DNA from 3 places in the Chimaeribacter sp. YP20170169 genome. Region 2 is predicted to be linked to each of the others. Evidence: predicted binding sites of a transcription regulator. Region 2 holds the regulator's gene; each other region holds the start of a gene.
The links. The regulator CRP, encoded in region 2, controls carbon source genes, mostly activating them, when cyclic AMP is high. The targets are predictions, from matches to a motif close to ATGTGANNNNNNTCACAT.
Positions count from the first base shown of each region.

Region 1: a site for CRP is predicted at 4,309-4,326, ahead of ompW (outer membrane protein OmpW). Genes of this name have one in related genera too.
Region 3: a site for CRP is predicted at 3,311-3,328, ahead of ACK3SD_RS09550 (YchE family NAAT transporter). Genes of this name have one in related genera too.

Region 1 covers NZ_CP176824.1:2,130,641-2,137,795, forward strand. Annotated here, with positions in the region: gene trpCF (bifunctional indole-3-glycerol-phosphate synthase TrpC/phosphoribosylanthranilate isomerase TrpF) at 1-961, shown strand, start outside; gene trpB (tryptophan synthase subunit beta) at 1,002-2,192, shown strand; gene trpA (tryptophan synthase subunit alpha) at 2,192-2,998, shown strand; gene ACK3SD_RS09465 (BON domain-containing protein) at 3,163-3,477, shown strand; gene ompW (outer membrane protein OmpW) at 3,533-4,165, opposite strand; gene ACK3SD_RS09475 (YkgJ family cysteine cluster protein) at 4,453-4,845, shown strand; gene ACK3SD_RS09480 (YciC family protein) at 4,895-5,647, shown strand; partial or broken gene ACK3SD_RS09485 (septation protein A) at 5,818-6,351, shown strand; gene yciA (acyl-CoA thioester hydrolase YciA) at 6,425-6,850, shown strand; gene ACK3SD_RS09495 (energy transducer TonB) at 6,906-7,155, opposite strand, start outside.
Region 2 covers NZ_CP176824.1:264,483-271,637, reverse strand. Annotated here, with positions in the region: gene ACK3SD_RS01170 (ABC transporter ATP-binding protein) at 1-869, shown strand, start outside; gene ACK3SD_RS01165 (hydrolase) at 1,046-2,026, shown strand; gene ACK3SD_RS01160 (YheU family protein) at 2,023-2,262, shown strand; gene ACK3SD_RS01155 (phosphoribulokinase) at 2,382-3,251, shown strand; gene ACK3SD_RS01150 (OsmC family protein) at 3,280-3,687, opposite strand; gene crp (cAMP-activated global transcriptional regulator CRP) at 4,017-4,649, shown strand; gene ACK3SD_RS01140 (YccS/YhfK family putative transporter) at 4,712-6,829, shown strand; gene argD (bifunctional acetylornithine/succinyldiaminopimelate transaminase) at 6,838-7,155, opposite strand, start outside.
Region 3 covers NZ_CP176824.1:2,146,605-2,153,759, reverse strand. Annotated here, with positions in the region: gene ACK3SD_RS09560 (thymidine kinase) at 1-296, shown strand, start outside; gene adhE (bifunctional acetaldehyde-CoA/alcohol dehydrogenase) at 375-3,056, opposite strand; gene ACK3SD_RS09550 (YchE family NAAT transporter) at 3,578-4,222, shown strand; gene ACK3SD_RS09545 (ABC transporter substrate-binding protein) at 4,914-6,509, shown strand; gene oppA (oligopeptide ABC transporter substrate-binding protein OppA) at 6,682-7,155, shown strand, end outside.

The DNA of each region.
Region 1 (7,155 bases), 1.9 Mb from region 2:
CATCCTGCTGATGCTCTCGGTGCTGGATGATGAGCAGTACCGCCAGCTGGCGGAAGTGGCGCACAGCCTGAAGATGGGTGTGCTGACCGAGGTGATCAGCGAGGAGGAGGCGGCCCGCGCGGTGCGCCTCGGTGCCAAGGTGGTGGGCATCAACAACCGCGACCTGCGCGACCTGAGCATCGACCTTGACCGCACCCGCCGCCTCGCGCCGCTGCTGCCGCCGGGCGTGACGGTGATCAGCGAGTCCGGCATCAACACCTACGGCCAGGTACGCGCCCTGAGCCGCTTCGCCAACGGCTTCCTGATTGGCAGTGCGCTGATGGCCGAGGAGGATTTGGGTGCGGCGGTGCGCCGGGTGATGCTGGGTGAGAACAAGGTGTGCGGCCTGACCCGCGCGCAGGACGCCCAGACCGCGGCAGAGGCCGGGGCCGCCTATGGCGGGCTGATCTTCGCCGCCCGATCGCCTCGCTGCGTCAGCATTGCGCAGGCGCAACAGGTGATGGCGGGCGCGCCGCTGAAGTATGTCGGCGTGTTCAGCGACCAGCCGGTGGCCGAGGTGGCGGATGTTGCCGCCACGCTGGGGTTACACGCGGTGCAATTGCATGGCGCGGAGGATCAGGCTTACATCGATGCATTGCGTGAGGCACTGCCCGCCGCCTGCCGCCTCTGGAAGGCGCTTTCGGTACGCGACCACCTGCCCGCGCGCGATTTGCGCCACGTTGACCGCTATGTGCTGGACAACGGCGCGGGCGGCACCGGCCAGCGCTTCGACTGGGGCCTGCTGGCCGGGCAGCCGCTGGAGAATGTGCTGCTGGCCGGTGGCCTGAGCGCTGACAACTGCGTGCAGGCGGCCCAGTTGGGCTGCGCCGGGTTGGATTTCAACTCCGGCGTTGAGCAGGCACCAGGCATCAAGGATGCCGCGAAAGTGATGGCCGTATTCCAGACGTTGCGCGCCTACTGAGGCGCGCCGTTTTACCGTCTTTACCGACAGGACTGATAGCATGACTCTACTTAATCCCTACTTTGGCGAATTTGGCGGCATGTATGTGCCGCAAATCCTGGTGCCGGCGCTGAAACAGCTGGAAGAGGCCTTTGTCAGCGCCCAGCGCGACCCGGAGTTCCAGGCTGAGTTTATGGAACTGCTGAAAAACTACGCCGGTCGCCCCACCGCCCTGACCCTGTGCCGCAACCTGACCGCCGGCACCCGCACCAAGCTCTATCTGAAGCGCGAGGATCTGCTGCACGGCGGCGCGCACAAAACCAATCAGGTGCTCGGCCAAGCGCTGCTGGCGAAACGGATGGGCAAGACTGAGATCATCGCGGAGACCGGTGCCGGCCAGCATGGCGTGGCCTCTGCCCTCGCCTCCGCCCTGCTCGGCCTGAAGTGCCGCATTTATATGGGCGCGAAAGATATCGCGCGTCAGTCGCCGAACGTCTTCCGTATGCGGCTGATGGGCGCGGAGGTGATCCCGGTGCACAGCGGCTCCTCCACGCTGAAAGATGCCTGTAACGAGGCGCTGCGCGACTGGTCGGGCAGCTACGAGACCGCCCACTACATGCTCGGCACCGCCGCTGGCCCGCACCCCTACCCGACGCTGGTGCGTGAGTTCCAGCGCATGATTGGCGAAGAGACCAAGGCGCAGGTGCTGGAGCGCGAGGGCCGCCTGCCGGATGCGGTGCTGGCCTGTGTCGGCGGCGGCTCCAATGCCATCGGCATGTTCGCGGACTTCATCGAAGAGGAGTCGGTCGGCCTGATTGGCGTGGAGCCAGCCGGGCTGGGCATTGAGAGCGGCCAGCATGGCGCGCCGCTCAAACATGGCAAGGTAGGCATCTACTTTGGTATGAAAGCGCCGATGATGCAGACCGAAGATGGGCAGATTGAGGAGTCCTACTCCATCTCCGCCGGGCTGGATTTCCCCTCCGTCGGCCCGCAGCACGCCCACCTCAACAGCATTGGCCGTGCCGAGTATGTCTCGGTCACCGATGAGGAGGCGCTGGACGCCTTCAAGGCGCTCTGCCGCAGCGAGGGCATCATCCCGGCGCTGGAGTCCTCCCACGCGCTGGCCCATGCGCTGAAGATGATCAAGCAGGAGCCGGAAAAAGAGCAGCTTCTGGTGGTGAACCTGTCCGGCCGCGGTGACAAGGACATCTTCACCGTTCACGACATTTTGAAAACACGGGGAGAGATCTAATGGAACGCTATCAGCAACGTTTTACCGAGCTGGCAACCCGCAAGGAGGGGGCCTTCGTCCCGTTTGTTACCCTTGGCGACCCCAATCCGGAGCTCTCCCTGGCGATCGTGGATACGCTGGTGGAAGCCGGGGCGGATGCGCTGGAGCTGGGTATCCCCTTCTCCGATCCGCTGGCGGATGGCCCGACCATCCAGAATGCCACGCTGCGCGCCTTCGCCGCTGGCGTGACGCCCAACCGCTGTTTCGAGATGCTGGCAGCGATCCGCCAGAAGCACCCGACCCTGCCGATTGGCCTGCTGATGTACGCCAATTTGGTGTTCCACAAGGGCATCGATGCCTTCTACCAGCGCTGCGCCGAGGTGGGCGTCGACTCGGTGCTGGTGGCAGATGTGCCGCTGGAGGAGTCCGCGCCGTTCCGTACCGCCGCCCTGCGCCACCAGATCGCCCCGATCTTCATCTGCCCGCCCAACGCCGATGATGAACTGCTGCGCGAGGTGGCGACCCACGGCCGTGGCTACACCTACCTGCTGTCGCGCGCCGGGGTGACCGGCACCGAACAGCGCGCCCAGTTGCCGCTCGGCCACCTGATTGACAAGCTGGCGGAGTATCAGGCCGCGCCGCCGTTGCAGGGGTTTGGCATCTCTGAGCCTGCGCAGGTACGCGAGGCGCTGGCCGCCGGCGCGGCCGGGGCGATCTCTGGCTCGGCGATTGTGCGCATCATTGAGCGCCACCACACGCAGCCGGCGGAGATGCTCAGCCAGCTCGGCGCTTTTGTGCGTGAGATGAAGGCCGCCACCCGCCGCTAGTTCCCCCACGCCTTACCCTTTTGTGCGGTAAGGCGTTCTTTGTGCTGCTTATTTCTCCTGTCGATTTGTCGAATTGCCATCTATCTACCAGACTTATTAAACCTGCGCTGGCCGCAGCCGCTGGCCGTGGCGCTCGCCACCCTAAATTGACATGGAGAATGGATATGAAGTTATTTAAAGCCTTATCTGCAATGTGCATGGCGCTGATGGTGGCGCTGACCCTTTCGGCCTGCGCGCCGACCGCCAAATCCGAGGGCACCGGCGGCTATATTGATGACACCGTGGTGACCACCAAGGTGAAGTCTGCCCTGCTGGCGGATGACTCGCTGAAATCCCGTGAGATCAATGTAGAGACCTTCAAGGGCCGCGTACAGCTGAGCGGGTTTGTCAGCTCAGTGGCGGACGCCAACCATGCCGTCCAGGTGACGCGCCAGGTGACAGGCGTGAAGTCGGTTGAAAACGCAATGCAGATCAAGTAACTCGGCAACCGCATAAAAAAGGCGCACCCCGGTGCGCCTTTTTTGCCTCTGGCGATCAGAAGCGGTAGCCCGCCCCAAACATAAACACCCAAGGATCGATGCGCGTGTCGATGCTCTGGTGCTCACCGCCAGCATTGAAGCGTGCCTTGGTTTCAATGTTCATCCACCAGACCGACATATTCAGCAGCCAGTGCGCATTCAGGTTGTAGTCCAGCCCCGCCTGCCCCGCGATGCCCCAGGAGTCCTTCAGGCTGAGGTCGCTCAGTCCCGCTGAGGTGCCGGTGTCATTGAACTTCTCATCAAAGAAGGTGGTGTAGTTGACGCCCACGCCTAGATAGGGGCGCAATTTGTCCTGTTTGTCGCCGAAGTAGTACTGCGCCATCAGGGTTGGCGGCAGTTGCTTCACCTCGGCGATGGTGCCCGTGGATTGCAGGCCAATCTTATGCTTGAAGGGCGTCGCCGCCAGCAGCTCCACGCCAATGTTGTCGGTGACCAGATAGCTGAAGGTCAGCCCCAGCTGGGTATTGTTATCGATATTGAACGGGCCAAGCCCCAGCACATTGTCCGATCCCTCGGTCGGGCGCACCGTCGCTGTCCCGGCCCGGACGATAATGTCCCCGGCCTGATGCGCGGAGACCACCGTCGGCAGGGCCGCCGCGGCCAGCAGAATCCAAGACGCCTTCTTCATTTTCCACTCCTTTTGGCTCAAACACCTTCATGCGTAAATAGTTAATGTCATTGCATTTATATTTTGAATGCGTTCGCATCTTTACATTGATTTGACAAAGGTGTCATCCCGTCACGTTTTGCTGATTTCATTAAAAAACAATGAATTGATCCAGATCAAAAGTAAGTCACTTTTCTCGGGGCTTTTTTAGCTTAAAATTTCATTTGCGTAACGTGGGGGGCGTGGGTAAGTTGCTCACTCCCTGTGGGTTTTGGTTCGAAGCCGTAAGGAGTCGGTGGGTAATCAAGATGAGCGAACATCTTAATCCTTGTGTCAGTTGTGGCGCCTGCTGCGCCCATTTCCGGGTCTCTTTCTATTGGGCTGAAGCGGAGGACGGTGGCGGGGTTGTGCCTGTCGATCGTACCGAGCCGCTGACCCCGTTTCTTCGTTGCATGCAAGGAACCAACAGTAAATCGCCGCGCTGCGTCGCGCTTGAGGGCGATATTGGACACGCTGTCTCCTGCTCCATCTATTTGAACCGGCCGACCCCGTGCCGGGAGTTTGACCAATCCGGTGAGAACGGCGTGCATAATGATGCCTGCGACCGGGCGCGGGCACGCTATGGCCTGCCGCCCCTGCCGGTCACTCTGCCGCCGGATGACGCCCTGACGCTGAACGCGGGGTGCCACACCGGTCCGTAACAGGTTACAATCAGCGGCTTACTGATTTGATTGTCGCCAAGGAGTTTTCATGCCCATCACGGCCAACACGTTGTACCGTGACAGTTTTAATTTTATGCGCAACCAGCTTGCCAGCATCCTGTTGCTGGCGCTGCTGACTGCCTTTATTTCTGTCTTGCTGAATCAGGCCTTTACCCCTGACAGCGGCCAGCTTGCCATTCTGGCCAATGCAGAGAGTGACCTGACCTCAACGGCCGGCATGGGGTTGCAGGAGATTATCCAGCAGATGTCCCCGGAGCAGCAGATGGTGTTGCTGAAAGTCTCTGCCGCGGCGACCTTCTCCGCGCTGGTGGGCAATGTGCTGTTGGCCGGCGGGATGCTGACGCTGATCCGCATGGTGTCTGAGCGGCAGCCGACCAGCGTGCTGCGTGCGCTGGGAACCTCCGCGCCGATCCTGCCGCGCTTGTTGCTGCTGATGTTTATCTGCACGCTGCTGATCCAGCTCGGCTTGATGCTGTTTATCCTGCCGGGCGTGCTGATTGCCATTGCCGTGTCGCTGGCGCCGGTGATGGTGGCGAGCGAGCGGATGGGCGTGGTGGCGGCAATCCGCCAGAGCGCCCGCCTCGCCTACGCTAACGTGAAGTTGGTGGTGCCGGCGATGATGCTCTGGCTGGCGGCCAAACTGCTGCTGCTGTTTTTGATCAGCCAGCTGACGGCGCTGACGCCAACCGTCGCCACCGTGGTAATGACGGCGCTGAGCAACCTCATCTCCGCCATGCTGTTGATCTATCTCTACCGTCTCTACATGCTGTTGCGTGCCTAAGCGCACTGCCCCAAAGGGCGCCTGCGGGCGCCCTTTGCCTTTCTGGCCGCCACCTTGTATAAAATACGCGCACTGCCGCCCTGACTGGCGGATAATGCACGGTGCCCCGAGATACACAGCCCCCATTGAATCCGGTATAGTCGGACGATGGATCGCTACTGGAATGAATTATGAAGCAGTTTCTTGATTTTCTGCCCCTGATTGTCTTTTTTGCCTTTTACAAGCTTTATGACATCTACATCGCCTCTGGCGCGCTGATCGCCGCCACGGCGCTGGCGCTGGTCTTTACCTGGGTAAAGTACCGCAAGGTGGAGAAGATGACCCTAATCACGTTCGTCATGGTGGCGGTGTTTGGCACCCTGACGCTGGTGTTCCATGATGACCTGTTTATCAAATGGAAAGTGACAGTGATCTACGTGCTGTTTGCCGCGGCGCTGCTGGTCAGCCAGCTGGTGCTGAAGAAGCCGTTGATCCAGCGGATGCTGGGCAAGGAGCTGACGCTGCCCGATCACGCCTGGGGCCGCCTGAACCTGGCCTGGGCGCTGTTTTTCCTGGTGTGCGGTCTGGCCAATATTTATGTCGCCTTCTGGCTGCCGCAAAACGTCTGGGTCAACTTCAAGGTCTTCGGCCTGACCGCCCTGACGCTGGTGTTTACCCTGTTCAGCGGCATCTATATCTACCGCCACATGCCGGAAGAGCAAAAAAGCCTGAAGGGCAAAAAAATAACTCCCCTCCCGGCTGCGGCCGGGACATTCTTTTTTATTGTGAAGCAAGAGCATGAGTGAAAAACAGAGTTTACCCAACGGCGAGCTGGTGCTGCGTACGCTGGCGATGCCGGCGGATACCAATGCCAATGGCGATATCTTTGGCGGCTGGCTAATGGCGCAGATGGATATGGGCGGCGCAATCCAGGCCAAGGAGATTGCCGAGGGCCGCGTGGTGACCGTGCGGGTGGATGGCATGACCTTCCTGAAGCCGGTCGCGGTGGGCGACGTGGTGTGCTGCTACGCGCGCTGCGTACGCACCGGCCGTAGCTCCATGACTATCCACGTCGAAGTGTGGGTGAAGAAGGTCTCTTCTGAGCCGCTCGGCCAGCGCTACCGCGCGACGGAGGCGGTGTTCACCTATGTGGCGGTGGACGATCAGGGCAAGTCACGCGCCCTGCCTGCCGGGAAAGGCAACTTCAGTCTGGACGAGGCGTAACTCCCCTCGCAAACAAAAAAGCCACGGCACAGGCCGTGGCTTTTTTATGGCGGGTTTACTGGATGCTGCTGCCACCATTGATCTTGAACACAATGGTTACCACCAGATCTTTGCCGGCCTTGTCATAGCGCCATTTGCGCATCGCCTGCTTCACCTCGCGCTCAAACATGTTGCGCGGCTCAGCGGAGAGCACCCGCACATTGCTGACGCTGCCATCGCCTTCAACATCAAATTGCACCTTAACACGCCCCTCAAGGCGCAGGGCAAAGGCGCGCTGCGGATAGAGCGGCTGGCTGCGCTGCAAC
Region 2 (7,155 bases):
GCAATGGTGCTGGCAAATCGACGCTGATCAAGCTGCTGGCCGGCACCCTCGCGCCGCAGCAGGGCGAGATTGGTCTGGCGAAGGACGTCAAGCTGGGGTACTTCGCCCAGCACCAGCTGGAGTTTTTGCGCGCCGACGAGTCGCCGCTCCAGCACCTGAGCCGGCTGGCGCCGCGCGAGCTGGAGCAACAGCTGCGCGACTATCTGGGTGGCTTCGGTTTCCAGGGCGACAAAGTGACCGAGCAGACCGCCCGCTTCTCCGGCGGCGAAAAGGCGCGGCTGGTGCTGGCGCTGATTGTCTGGCAGCGCCCCAACCTGCTGCTGCTCGATGAGCCGACCAACCACCTGGATCTCGACATGCGTCAAGCGCTAACCGAAGCGCTGATCGACTTCGAGGGCGCGCTGGTGGTGGTCTCGCACGATCGCCACCTGTTGCGCTCCACCACGGACGATCTCTATCTGGTGCACGACGGCAAAGTCGAGCCTTTCGAGGGCGATCTGGAGGATTACCAGCAGTGGCTGAGCGACCTGCAAAAGCAGGAGAGCCAGCAGGACGCACCTGCCAAAGAGTTGGGCAGCAATAGCGCGCAGGCACGTAAAGACCAGAAGCGGCGCGAGGCGGAACTGCGTAGCCAGACCCAGCCACTGCGCAAGAAGTTGCAGCAACTGGAGAAGCAGATGGAGAGCTACAGCGCGCAGTTGGCGGAGGCGGAAACCACGCTCGGTGACACCGCACTCTACGATCCGGCCCGCAAGGCCGACCTGACCGCCTGCCTGCAAAAACAGGCGCAGGCCAAGGCCGGGCTGGAAGAGGCTGAGATGGCGTGGCTGGAGATCCAGGAGCAGCTTGAGCAGTTCAGCGCCGAGTGATGTACGGGTGGGCCTCCCCGGCCCGCCCTGTTGCGCATGGCGAGAAATAAACCCGGTTCCTTTGGCCGGGGCACTTCCCGCCCCGGCGTTGTGCGATATGATAATCTTCACCCAGCCGCTGACGGCGTGATAACCCCCACTGTCCATCCTGACCCATGAAGAAAACGATGTCCGCCATGCACGATACTTTTCAGGCCATGCGCGGGGCGCGTAACCCGCACCTGCAAACGCTGCTGCCCCGCCTCTACCGGCGGCAGGCGCGTCTCCAGCCGCACTGGCAGCGGCTGGAACTGCCGGATGGCGATTTCGTCGATCTGGCCTGGAGCGAACCGCCCGAACAGGCGGTCGGTAAGCCGCGCGTGGTGCTGTTCCACGGGCTGGAGGGGAGTTTCTACAGCCCCTATGCCCACGGCCTGCTCCACGCTTGGCAGCAGCGCGGCTGGCTGGGCGTGGTGATGCACTTCCGAGGCTGCAGCGGCGAGGCCAATCGCCTGCAACGCATCTACCACTCCGGCGAAACCGAGGATGCGCGCTTCTTCCTGCGCTGGCTGGAGGAGCAGCACGGCCCGGTGCCAACGGCGGCGGTGGGCGTCTCGCTCGGCGGCAATATGCTGGCCTGCTATCTGGGCGAGGAGGGTGAGCGCGCGCGGCTGGCCGCGGCGGTGGTGGTCTCGGCACCGCTGATGCTGGAGCCTTGCTCACAGCGACTGGAGCAGGGCTTTTCACGCGTTTACCAGCGCTATCTGCTGGAGCAGCTCAAGCGCAACGCCGCCCGCAAGCTTCAAGCCTATCCCAATACCCTGCCGGTCAACCTCCAGCAGCTGAAGGGCCTGAAGCGGCTGCGCGATTTTGATGACGCCATCACCGCGCGCGCCCACGGTTTTGACGACGCGCTTGACTACTACCGCCGTTGCAGCGCGATGCCGCTGCTGCCGCGCATCACCACCCCCTTGCTGATCATCCATGCCAAGGATGATCCCTTTATGACCGACGCGGTGATCCCCGATGCCGGCCAGCTCCCTGCCAACGTCCAGTACCAGTTGACGGAGCATGGCGGCCATGTCGGTTTTGTCAGCGGCACCCTGAAGCGGCCGCAAATGTGGCTGGAGCACCGTATCCCGGCCTGGCTGTCCCCCTATCTGGAGCCTGAAGCATGATTATTCCTTGGAAAGAACTCGACAGCGACACCCTGAGCAACCTGATTGAGGCGTTCGTCCTGCGCGAGGGCACTGATTACGGCGAACATGAACGGACGCTGGAGCAGAAGGTCGAAGATGTACGCCGCCAGTTGAAAAGTGGTGAAGTGGTGCTGGTATGGTCGGAGCTGCATGAGTCGGTCAATATCATGCCGCGCAACCAGTTCCGTGGCGATCGGGGCGAGCAGGCCGAGTGACCAAGGCTGAGTGGCCGAGGGCCTGCCCCTAGGCGCGTCCGCATAATTATGGTAACTCTATAATTAATTATGCTGATTGCACGGTATGCAGGCATCACCTCTCATGGAGTCTTGAAACTATGTCAGCCCAACACCCGGTCATCGCCGTCACTGGCTCCAGCGGAGCCGGCACCACCACCACCAGCCTGGCGTTCCGCAAAATTTTCCAGCAACTGAACATCCGCGCCGCCGAGGTGGAGGGCGACAGCTTCCACCGCTACACCCGACCTGAGATGGACATGGCGATCCGCAAGGCGCGCGACCTGGGCCGGCATGTCAGCTACTTTGGCCCAGAGGCCAATGACTTCGGTTTGCTGGAGCAGACCTTCATCCAGTATGGGCGTGAGGGCAACGGGCAGGCGCGCAAGTACCTCCACACCTATGACGAGGCAGTGCCCTACAATCAGGTGCCGGGCACCTTCACCCCCTGGCACCCGCTGCCGGAGGAGACCGACGTGCTGTTCTACGAAGGGCTGCATGGCGGGGTAGTGACCGAGCACCACGACGTGGCGCGGCATGTGGATCTGCTGGTCGGCGTGGTGCCGATCGTCAATCTGGAGTGGATCCAGAAGCTGATCCGCGACACCAATGAGCGCGGCCACTCGCGCGAGGCTGTGATGGACTCGGTGGTGCGGTCGATGGAGGATTACATCAACTACATCACGCCGCAGTTCTCCCGCACCCATATCAACTTCCAGCGCGTGCCGACGGTGGACACCTCCAACCCGTTTGCCGCCAAGGCGATCCCATCGCTGGATGAGAGCTTTGTGGTGATCCACTTCCGCGGGCTGGGGGCGATCGATTTCCCCTATCTGCTAGCTATGCTGCAAGGCTCATTTATCTCTCATATCAATACATTGGTGGTGCCGGGCGGCAAAATGGGGCTGGCGATGGAGTTGATCATGGCACCGCTAGTGCAGCGGCTGCTGGAGGGGAAAATCATCAAGTAAGCGGGGACGGCGGGCCGCCCCCTGGGCGTCACTCGACGCTGACAATCTCAAAGCTGTGGGTCACTGACGCGGCCTTGCCGATCATCAGTGACACCGAGCAGTACTTCTCTGCCGAGAGGTTGACGGCGCGTTCCACACTCTTCTCCGTCAGCCCCTTGCCGCTCACCACAAAGTGTAGGTTGATGTGCGTAAAGGTGCGCGGCACCTCGTCGCGGCGCTCTGAGGTCAGGCGCACCTCACAGTCGCGCACATCCTGCCGCGCCTTCTGTAGGATGGAGACCACATCAATCGCGCTACAGCCGCCCACGGACATCAGCACCATCTCCATCGGGCTGGGTGCCTTGTCACCGGCATTGCCATCCATCAAGATCTGGTGGCCCGATGCGGACTCCCCCAGAAACGTCAGCCCTTCCACCCACTTTACCCGTGCCTGCATAGCCTCATCCTCCGATTATTTTCTGAAAATAGCCTAACCCCTCGCAGCCAAACAGGCAATCGGGCCGATCTTCATCATGCTGAAGCGAGACAACAGAAGACACTCGGTTCAGGCTGTGATAAAACAAACCCGAAACAAAATGTTCTGTATGGAGCAAGGTCAGGTTTTCAATGGAACGACGAGGCCGCCGTTTGGCGACTTTTCAGCCTCCGCCTTGCAGCATTATCAGACAGTTAATACTCTTGAAAGAGGCGTATTTTCAAAACGCCGTACAGGGAACTCTGAGCCCTGTGATTTTGGGCAGCGATTACAACAGAGGATAAAAGCAAATGGTTCTCGGCAAACCGCAAACAGACCCTACTCTCGAATGGTTCCTGTCTCACTGCCATATTCATAAATACCCTTCCAAAAGTACGCTGATTCACCAGGGTGAAAAGGCTGAAACGCTCTACTACATCGTGAAAGGTTCGGTCGCCGTGCTGATCAAGGATGAAGAGGGCAAAGAGATGATCCTCTCCTACCTCAACCAAGGGGATTTCATCGGCGAACTTGGCCTGTTCGAAGAGGGCCAGGAGCGCAGCGCGTGGGTACGCGCCAAAACGGCTTGTGAAGTGGCGGAGATCTCCTACAAGAAATTCCGTCAGCTGATCCAGGTCAACCCGGACATCCTGATGCGCCTCTCCTCCCAGATGGCGCGCCGCCTGCAAGTTACCTCCGAAAAGGTGGGCAACCTTGCCTTCCTGGATGTGACTGGCCGTATCGCCCAGACCCTGCTCAATCTGGCGAAACAGCCTGATGCCATGACCCACCCCGATGGTATGCAGATCAAGATTACCCGCCAGGAGATTGGTCAAATCGTAGGTTGCTCCCGCGAAACCGTCGGCCGCATCCTGAAAATGCTGGAAGATCAGAACCTGATCTCCGCCCACGGCAAAACGATTGTCGTCTACGGCACTCGTTAATCCCGGATCAACACGGCGCAGCTGCGGCCCCCCCGCACTGCGCCGTTCTTCCCTGATTGAACATGTGGCGCCGTCTTATTTACCATCCTGAAGTCAACTACGCCCTGCGGCAAACGCTGGTGCTCTGCCTGCCCGCGGCCATCGCGCTGCCGTTCGGCCAGCTCCAGGTCGGCTTGCTCTTCTCACTGGTGCCCGCCTGCTGCAACATCGCCGGTCTCGACACGCCCCATCGGCGCTATGTAAAACGTCTGGCCATTGGCGGTACGCTGTTCGCCGGATGCAGCCTGATACTGCAACTGCTCTTGCTCTACGCCCACTGTCCGCTGCCGCTGATTTTGCTGGCGCTGGCGCTGCTGCTCGGCGTGACAGGCGAGATCAGCCCGCTGCATGGCCGGCTGCTCAACGGCACGCTGGTGGCGGCCATCTTTACCCTTAGCATGGCTGGCACCACGCCGCTCTGGCAGGCACCGGGGCTGTTCGTGCTCGGCACGCTCTGGTATGGGCTGTTTACCTGGGGCTGGTTCCGGCTGTGGAAAGAGCAGCCAATGCGTGAATCGCTCAGTCTGCTCTACCGCGAACTGGGTGACTACGTTGATGCCAAGTACAGCCTGCTGACCCAGCATCTAGATCCAGACACTGCCCTGCCCCCGCTGCTCAAGCGCCAGCAGAAGGTGATGGAGTTGATTGTGCAGGTCTATCAGCAACTGCATATGCTCTCCGGCGAGCGCCACCCGCACTATCGGCGGCTGTTCCGCGCCTTCCAGGTGGCGCTCGATCTCCAGGAGCACATTACCGTCAGCCTGCACCAGCCAGAGGAGGTGCAGAAACTGGTGGCGCAGAGCCAAGCAGAGGCGATTATCCGCCGCAATGCGGAGGTGATCGCCAAGCGGCTGCGGATGATTGCCGATGACCTGCTCTACCACCGCCGCTCCGCCCGCTTTGAGATGGGCGGCGAACTGGCAGCGCTGGAGAAGATTGCCAACCGCTACCCTGATAACCCGGTCGGCCAGTTCTGCTACTACCACTTCAACCGCATCGCGCGCCTGTTGCATACCCAGCGGCCGCTCTATCGCCGTAACCTGATGGAGAGCCGCAACCGCCTGCCCTTCTGGCCAGCGCTGAAGCGCTATCTCTCCTGGCGATCGATGTCGCTGCGCAACGCCGCACGCGTCGGCGTGATGCTGGCGCTCGGCAGCTCGATTGGCCTGTTCTTTGACCTGCCGAAACCCTATTGGGTGCTGCTCACCGCGCTGCTGGTGATCCAGAACGGCTACAACGCCACGCGCGTGCGTATCCAGCACCGCGCCATCGGCACGTTGGCCGGGCTGGTGCTGGCCGCTGGCGTGCTGCACCTGCAACTGCCGCAAGCCGCGATGCTGGGCCTGTTGGTGTTGATCATGCTGGCCGCCTATCTGGTGCTGCGCAATAACTACGGGCTGGGCATGGTGGGGCTGACCATCACTGCGGTCTACACGCTGCAACTGGTGACGCAAAATGGCGCTAACTTCCTGATTCCACGGTTAGTAGACACGCTGATTGGTTGCGCGCTGGCCTTTGGCAGCACCATCTGGCTCTGGCCACAGTGGCAGAGCGGCAAGCTGCGCGACAACGCCTGGCAGGCGTTGGAAGCCTATCAGGAGGCGATCCGCCTGCTGCTCAGCGCCAACCCAGATCCGGCAAAGCTGGCCTATACCCGCATCATGGCCAATCAGACGCACAACACCCTCTACACCGCCCTCAATCAGGCGATGCAGGAGCCGGGCTTCAACTCCCACTACCTGGCTGACATGCGGCTCTGGGTGATGCACAGCCAGTCAATTGTTGAGCACCTGAACGCGATGACTATCCTGGCACGCGATCACTACATGCTGACCCCGGCGCTGGCGCAGGAGTATTTGGAGACCTGTGAGATTGCGCTCCAGAGCTGCCAGCAGCGGCTGATGTATGACGGCCCGGCCGACGGCAACCCCTCGTCAGACCCGATGTTCCGCGCGCCGGACAGCGCGCCGGAGATGCCAGTGACCGAGATGGAGCGCCCGTTGCGCCGCATCCTCTCGCACCTCAACGCGATGAACACCATCTCCAGCCTGGCCTGGCGACAGCGCCCGCACCACGGCATCTGGCTGGCGCGCCGCGTGAAGCGCGATCAAAAAAGCCGCCCGGAGGCGGCTTCAGAGTAGCGGGGACTTTAGCCCGCCAGCGTGGCGATGGCCTTCTCCAGCCGCGCCATGCCCTCATGGATGTCATCAAACTCGATCACCAGCGACGGCGCAAAACGCAGCACATTCGGCCCGGCGTTGAGCATCATCAGCCCCTGCTCCGCCGCGGCCGTCAGTACATCGCGGGCCCTGTTCTGGTACGGCTCGCTTAGCTCCGCGCCCAGCAACAGCCCCATGCCGCGCACCTCTTTGAAGATCGCATACTTCTGGTTGATCGTCTCCAGCGCCTTCAGGAAGTGCTGGCGACGCTCCTCAATGCCCGCCAACACCTGCGGGGTGTTGATGGT
Region 3 (7,155 bases), 1.9 Mb from region 2:
TGGTTGATGACCTGGATATTCCGGTATTGTGTTATGGCTTGCGTACTGATTTCTTGGGTGAACTTTTCATCGGCAGCCAATATTTGCTGGCCTGGGCGGATAAGCTGGTGGAGTTAAAAACCATCTGCCACTGTGGCCGCAAAGCCAACCGGGTATTACGTCTCGACCAGAATGGCCGACCCATGCAGGCGGGCGAGCAGGTGGTGATTGGCGGCAATGAGCGTTACGTGTCAGTGTGCCGTAGACACTATAAGGATGCGCTGGCCAGCGCCGAGCCGTCTCAGGACGCGCCATAGTAAATTCTTTAGCAGCGATAAAAAAACCCGCCCAGTGGGCGGGTTTTTTATTAGCGTTGCGCCTCGCAAGGCTGGCGCTTATTTCTTGGCTTTCTTGTCCGCTTTACCTGCAGAGACCAGCGCTGGCTCTTTTGCCTCTTCGCCGCGCTCCTCTTCGGTAAATTTACGGCCGTAGTAGGTATCCAGCAGAATCTGTTTCAGCTCAGAGATCAGCGGATAACGCGGGTTGGCACCCGTACACTGGTCATCAAAGGCATCTTCAGAGAGTTTATCCACTTTCGCCAAGAAGTCCGCTTCCTGCACGCCCGCCTCACGGATGGAGGTTGGGATGCCCAGCTCGGTCTTCATCTCATCCAGCCAGTTAAGCAGCTTCTCGATCTTCTGCGCGGTACGGTCGCCCGGTGCGCTCAAGCCGAGATGGTCAGCGATCTCTGCGTAGCGACGGCGTGCTTGCGGACGGTCATACTGGCTGAACGCAGTCTGCTTGGTCGGGTTGTCATTGGCGTTGTAGCGAATGACGTTGGCGATCAGCATGGCGTTCGCCAGACCGTGCGGAATGTGGAACTCAGAACCCAGTTTGTGGGCGATGGAGTGACACACCCCAAGGAAGGCGTTGGCAAACGCGATACCGGCGATGGTGGCGGCGTTGTGCACACGCTCACGGGCAACCGGGTTTTTCGCGCCATCGCGGTAGCTCTGCGGCAGGTTCTCTTTCAACAGTTTCAGCGCTTGCAGCGCCTGGCCGTCTGAGTACTCATTCGCCAGCACGGAGACGTAGGCTTCCAGCGCATGGGTGACCGCATCCAGGCCGCCAAAGGCGCACAGAGATTTCGGCATGTTCATCACCAGGTTGGCATCCACAATCGCCATATCCGGGGTCAGGGCATAGTCTGCCAGCGGATATTTCTGGCCGGTGGCATCATCCGTCACTACGGCGAACGGCGTCACTTCAGAGCCGGTGCCAGAGGTGGTAGTGATGGCAACCATCTTCGCCTTCACGCCCATTTTTGGGAACTTGTAGATGCGTTTACGGATGTCCATAAAGCGCAGCGCCAGCTCCTCGAAGTGGGTTTCCGGGTGTTCATACATTACCCACATGATCTTCGCCGCATCCATCGGTGAACCGCCACCCAGCGCGATGATAACGTCCGGTTTGAACGAGTTCATCAGCTCTGCGCCCTTGCGCACGATACTCAGGGTCGGGTCAGCTTCCACTTCAAAGAAGACTTCAGTCTCAATGCCGTGGCCTTTCAGCACGCTGGTCACCTGGTCGGCATAGCCGTTGTTGAACAGGAAACGGTCGGTCACGATGAAGGCGCGTTTGGCACCATCGGTCGCCACTTCTTCCAGGGCAATCGGCAGTGAACCGCGACGGAAATAGATGGATTTCGGAAGTTTGTGCCACAGCATGTTTTCTGCCCGTTTCGCGACCGTTTTCTTGTTGATCAGGTGTTTGGGACCCACGTTTTCAGAGATGGAGTTACCGCCCCAGGAGCCGCAGCCCAGTGTTAGGGAAGGCGCCAGCTTGAAGTTATACAGGTCACCAATCCCCCCTTGGGAGGCCGGGGTGTTGATCAGGATACGCGCGGTCTTCATCTTGTCGCCGAAGTACTTCACGCGCTCTGGCTGGTTGTCCTGATCGGTGTAGAGGCAGGAGGTGTGGCCGATACCGCCCATCGCCACCAGTTTCTCCGCTTTGACGACCGCGTCTTCAAAGTTGCTGGCCCGGTACATCGCCAGAGTCGGGGAGAGCTTCTCATGGGCGAACGGCTCAGACTCATCCACCAGAGAGACTTCGCCAATCAGCACTTTGGTAGACGCTGGCACTTTGATGCCGGCCATTTCGGCGATTTTAGCCGCGGGCTGGCCAACGATGGCCGCGTTCAGGCCGCCATTTTTCAGGATAATATCCTGCACTGCCTTCAGCTCCTGACCGCGCAGCAGGTAGCCGCCGTGGGTGGCAAAGCGCTCACGCACCGCTTCATAAACGGCGTCAACCACAATCACTGACTGTTCGGAGGCACAGATAACGCCATTATCGAAGGTCTTGGACATCAGGATGGAGGCCACCACACGTTTGATGTCAGCGCTCTCATCCACAACAACTGGCGTGTTACCGGCACCCACGCCGATAGCCGGTTTACCCGAGCTGTAGGCCGCCTTCACCATGCCTGGGCCACCGGTCGCCAGAATCAGGTTCAGGTCAGGGTGGTGCATCAGCTGGTTGGAGAGTTCAACAGATGGCTCGTCAATCCAGCCAATGATGTCTTTAGGCGCGCCAGCCGCGATGGCCGCTTGCAGCACGATGTCGGCTGCTTTGTTGGTGGCGTTTTTGGCGCGTGGGTGTGGGGAGAAGATGATGCCGTTACGGGTTTTTAGGCTAATCAGCGCCTTAAAGATAGCGGTGGAGGTGGGGTTGGTGGTGGGGACAATCCCACAAATCAGGCCAATGGGTTCTGCGATGGTGATGGTGCCGAAAGTGTCATCTTCTGACAGAACGCCACAGGTTTTTTCATCTTTGTAAGCATTGTAGATATATTCAGAGGCAAAGTGGTTTTTGATGACTTTGTCTTCCACAATACCCATGCCGGACTCAGCAACGGCCATCTTCGCCAGGGGGATGCGGGCATCAGCGGCCGCAAGGGCAGCGGCACGGAAGATTTTGTCGACTTGCTCTTGAGTAAAGTTGGCATACTCGCGCTGGGCTTCTTTGACACGGGCGACGAGCGCGTTCAATTCAGCGACATTGGTTACAGCCATAATGCTCTCCTGATAAGGTTAAACTCTTTTAGTAAATGAGCTGTCAGCGCAGCAAGTATAGCTCTCACGACCCTAGCCGGCTGGGCCTGGGATCCCGTTCCATCGGGGGGCTGCAATATTGCTTATTTACTGAAAGAGCTTGTCAGAGTGCGGCTGTGTAGTGGGCCGGCGCCTGTGGCAACCTGGTGTGACAAGAGCGAGTGGCCTGCCGTTGTTGGGTATGTGAAGATTTTACGCCCCTGCTGGGTGGCTCTTTTTGATTTAGATCAAAAAATCTCCAAGCTGACACCTTTCAGCGGGGAATTAAACGATAAATTTTCTCAAACATAAGAGCCGGCTTTTATTTTTAATCGCGAAGCAACTGTAAAAATATATAGGCACGCAAACTTGGTTAATTATTTCTTGATGTAGGTTAACATCAATATTAAATGCTAGGAAAGTTGATGGATTACCGGTGGTGATTCTATTACATTAGCGCCTTCCAAAACTTCATCCCTATGGCCCTGTTAGCGGAGCTCTGCATGAGCCAGACACTGTTAGATTTCTCAGGATACATTAAATTTTTTATCGGCCTTTTTGCCTTGGTCAACCCCATTGGCATCCTGCCGGTATTTATCAGCATGACCAGCTATCAGGCTGCCGCAGGTAGAGACAGAACTAACCTGACCGCCAATCTCTCCGTGGCCATTATCCTCTGTACCTCCCTGTTTTTGGGTGACGCCATTTTGCGGCTGTTCGGCATTTCGATTGACTCGTTCCGCATTGCGGGTGGCATTCTGGTGGTCACCATCGCCATGTCGATGATCAGCGGCAAGCTGGGGGAAGATAAGCAGAACAAGCAGGAGAAGTCCGAGAGCGCCATTCGTGAAAGCGTTGGTGTGGTGCCTCTGGCCCTGCCGCTGATGGCCGGGCCGGGTGCCATCAGCTCCACCATCGTCTGGAGTTCGCGTTACCACAGCTGGCAAAATTTGCTGGGGCTGACACTGGCGATCGCGCTCTTCTCCTTCTGCTGCTGGCTGCTGTTCCGCGCCGCGCCGCTAGTGGTTAGGCTGCTGGGCCAGACGGGCATCAACGTCGTTACCCGCATCATGGGGCTGCTGCTGATGGCGTTGGGCATTGAATTTATTGTGAACGGTATCAAAACCATTTTCCCCGGCCTGCTGTAATGTCGTTTCCTCTTGTTTTGATGCGCCCGGTCGGGCGCATCAGATAATTCGCGCCAGATTAAATGCTATTATTTGGTGCAGAATCCGCAGTGTTAAACGGCAGTCGCACTAAAATGTGGCATAAAATTGATGTCGTTGTGCTAAAACGGTTCACTTCACTGTTTTCAAACATTTTCCCCGCTTTACTCTTGCCCTGTCTCTCCCCGCTACTTACCTATGATGTTAATTTAATCACATCTTTCTGAAGGACTTGTCGGACGTGTGACAAGATGTTATTAGTGTTAAACAGCAGCTGCATAGCGATTTATTCTTTGACGGCGACATAAGTTAACGCTTTGTTTTTGAATAATTTGTTACAGCGCCACTTTTCAGGGCTAACGTAAATTGTGAATCAATTAACTGGCTGATATTACTGCCAATTTTATTGAGCCAAGTGATGCAAGCCTGTTTCTTCCAAAGTGGCAAGCTTATAAAAGAGAAATGCTTAACATTTCCGTAAAATATATTGGCACCCGTTTTTTGCTTCTGTTAATTTCCAAAACCGCCCTGTCGCGGGAACTCAGTCGGCCATGTCAAAAAGCAGGCTTGGAAATTGCTTGTTAATGCTTACTTATCTGTAGATGAATGCAATGGGGAGGGGAGAGTGGCAGTAGGATCATTAAAAGTGACACCCGCACGTTTCGCATGTTTCATGGCATTGTCCAGCTGTTTTACCGCGCAAAGCCTGTTTGCCGCCGATGTTCCTGCCAGTGCTGCCTTGGCAGAAGAGCAGAGCATCGTGATTAACAACGGCTCTGAAGTCTCCTCCCTGGACCCGCATAAAATTGAGGGCGTTCCGGAATCCAATATTATCCTAAATCTTCTGGAAGGGCTGGTTGAGACGGATGCCAAGGGTGCACTCCGTCCCGGCGTAGCAGAAAGTTGGGAAAATAACGGTTACCGGGTCTGGACGTTCCATCTTCGTCAAAATAGCCAATGGAGTGATGGTTCCCCGGTCACCGCCAAGGATTTTGTCTATAGTTGGCAGCGTCTGGTTGATCCAAAAACCGCCTCGCCCTATGCCAGCTACCTGCAATTTGGCAAGGTTGCCAATATTGATGACATTTTGGCAGGCAAAAAAACGCCTGACACCCTGGGCGTCAAGGCGCTGGATGACCATACCCTTCAGGTCACGCTGACAGAACCCGTCCCCTATTTTGTTACGCTGCTGGCCAATACCGCGCTGAAGCCCGTCAAGCAGTCGGTGATAGAGAAATTTGGCGATCGCTGGACGCAGCCGGAGCACTATGTCGGTAACGGTGCCTACCGCCTGAAGGGGTGGGTGGTCAACGAGCGCATTGATCTGGTGCGCAGCCCCACCTATTGGGACAACGCCCACACGGTGCTTGAGCAGGCCACTTTCCTGCCCATCTCCTCGGAAGTGAGCGACATTAACCGCTATCGCAGTGGCGATACGGACATCACCAACAGTGCCATCCCGCCGACGCTGTTCCCCATGGTAAAGCGGGAGTTGGGCGATCAGCTGCACATCAACCCGCTGCTCTGCACCTTCTACTATGAGCTGAACAACCAGCGCCCGCCGCTGAATGATGTGCGGGTCAGGACAGCGCTGAAGCTGGGACTGGACCGGCAGATCATCACTGACAAAATCATGGGGCAGGGGCAGATCCCGGCCTATGGCCTGACGCCCCCCTATACCGCTGGCGCGGACTTTGCCGCCCCCGCCTGGGCCGCCTGGAGCCCGCAGCAGCGCTACGCCGAGGGGCGCAAGCTGCTGGCGCAGGCAGGCTTCAATGCGGCCCATCCGTTGAAGGTCGCGCTGCTCTACAACACTTCCGACCAGAACAAGCAGCAGGCGATCGCCGCCGCCTCCATGTGGACGAAAAATTTGGGCGCGCAGGTCACGCTGCAAAATCAGGAGTGGAAAACCATGCTGGAGACGCGCCGTCAGGGCAACTTTGACATTGCCCGCGCCACCTGGTGCGCCGACTACAATGAGCCGTCCACCTTCCTCAACATGGCGGTCTCGACCAGCAGCAACAACACCCTGTTTTATCGCAGCGCGGCCTTTGACCGCCTGATGGCGCAGACGCTGGCCGCCCCGGATGAGGCCGCGCGCCGCGCTCTTTACCAGCAGGCCGAGGCCCAGCTAGATCAGGATTCGGCGCTGATCCCGGTCTATTACCGGGTCAGTGCGCGGCTGGTAAAACCCACGGTGGGCGGCTTTACCGGCCAGGATCCGCAGGATCTGACTGACCTGAAAAACTACTACCGCACCAAACCCTGACAATGTGAGGCAGCCCCATTAATCAGCAGAATTACCTGCTATAGAGAGGTGAGGGTGCACAGAGATCCGCCGTTCTGCCGTCGTTCCGGCAGGAGGGCCGCAACACTCCGTTCGCGGAACAATCTTGCCGTTCAGCGGTGAGTTCATAATAAAAATGGGAGTTCAAAACAGCATGACCAACATCACGAAAAAAACACGCCTGGCTGCGGCCATCCTGATGGCTTCCGGCCTCCTGACGGCCGGTGCCGCCGTCGCAGCCGAAGTTCCGGCGGGCGTCCAGTTGGCAGACAAACAGGAGCTAGTGCGCAACAACGGCTCGGAAGTGCAATCCCTTGACCCACATAAAGTGGAAGGGGTGCCGGAGTCCAACGTCATCCGCGATCTGCTGGAAGGGCTGGTCAACACCTCGCCAAAAGATGGCAGCATCCTGCCGGGCGTGGCGGAGAGCTGGGATAACCAAGACTTTAAAGTGTGGACATTCCACCTGCGCAAAGACGCCAAATGGTCAAACGGCGACCCGGTGACCGCCAGCGACTTCGTGTTCAGCTGGCAGCGTCTGGCCGATCCGCAGACCGCCTCGCCCTATGAGAGCTACCTGCAATATGGCCACTTCGAGAACATTGATGACATCATCACCGGCAAAAAA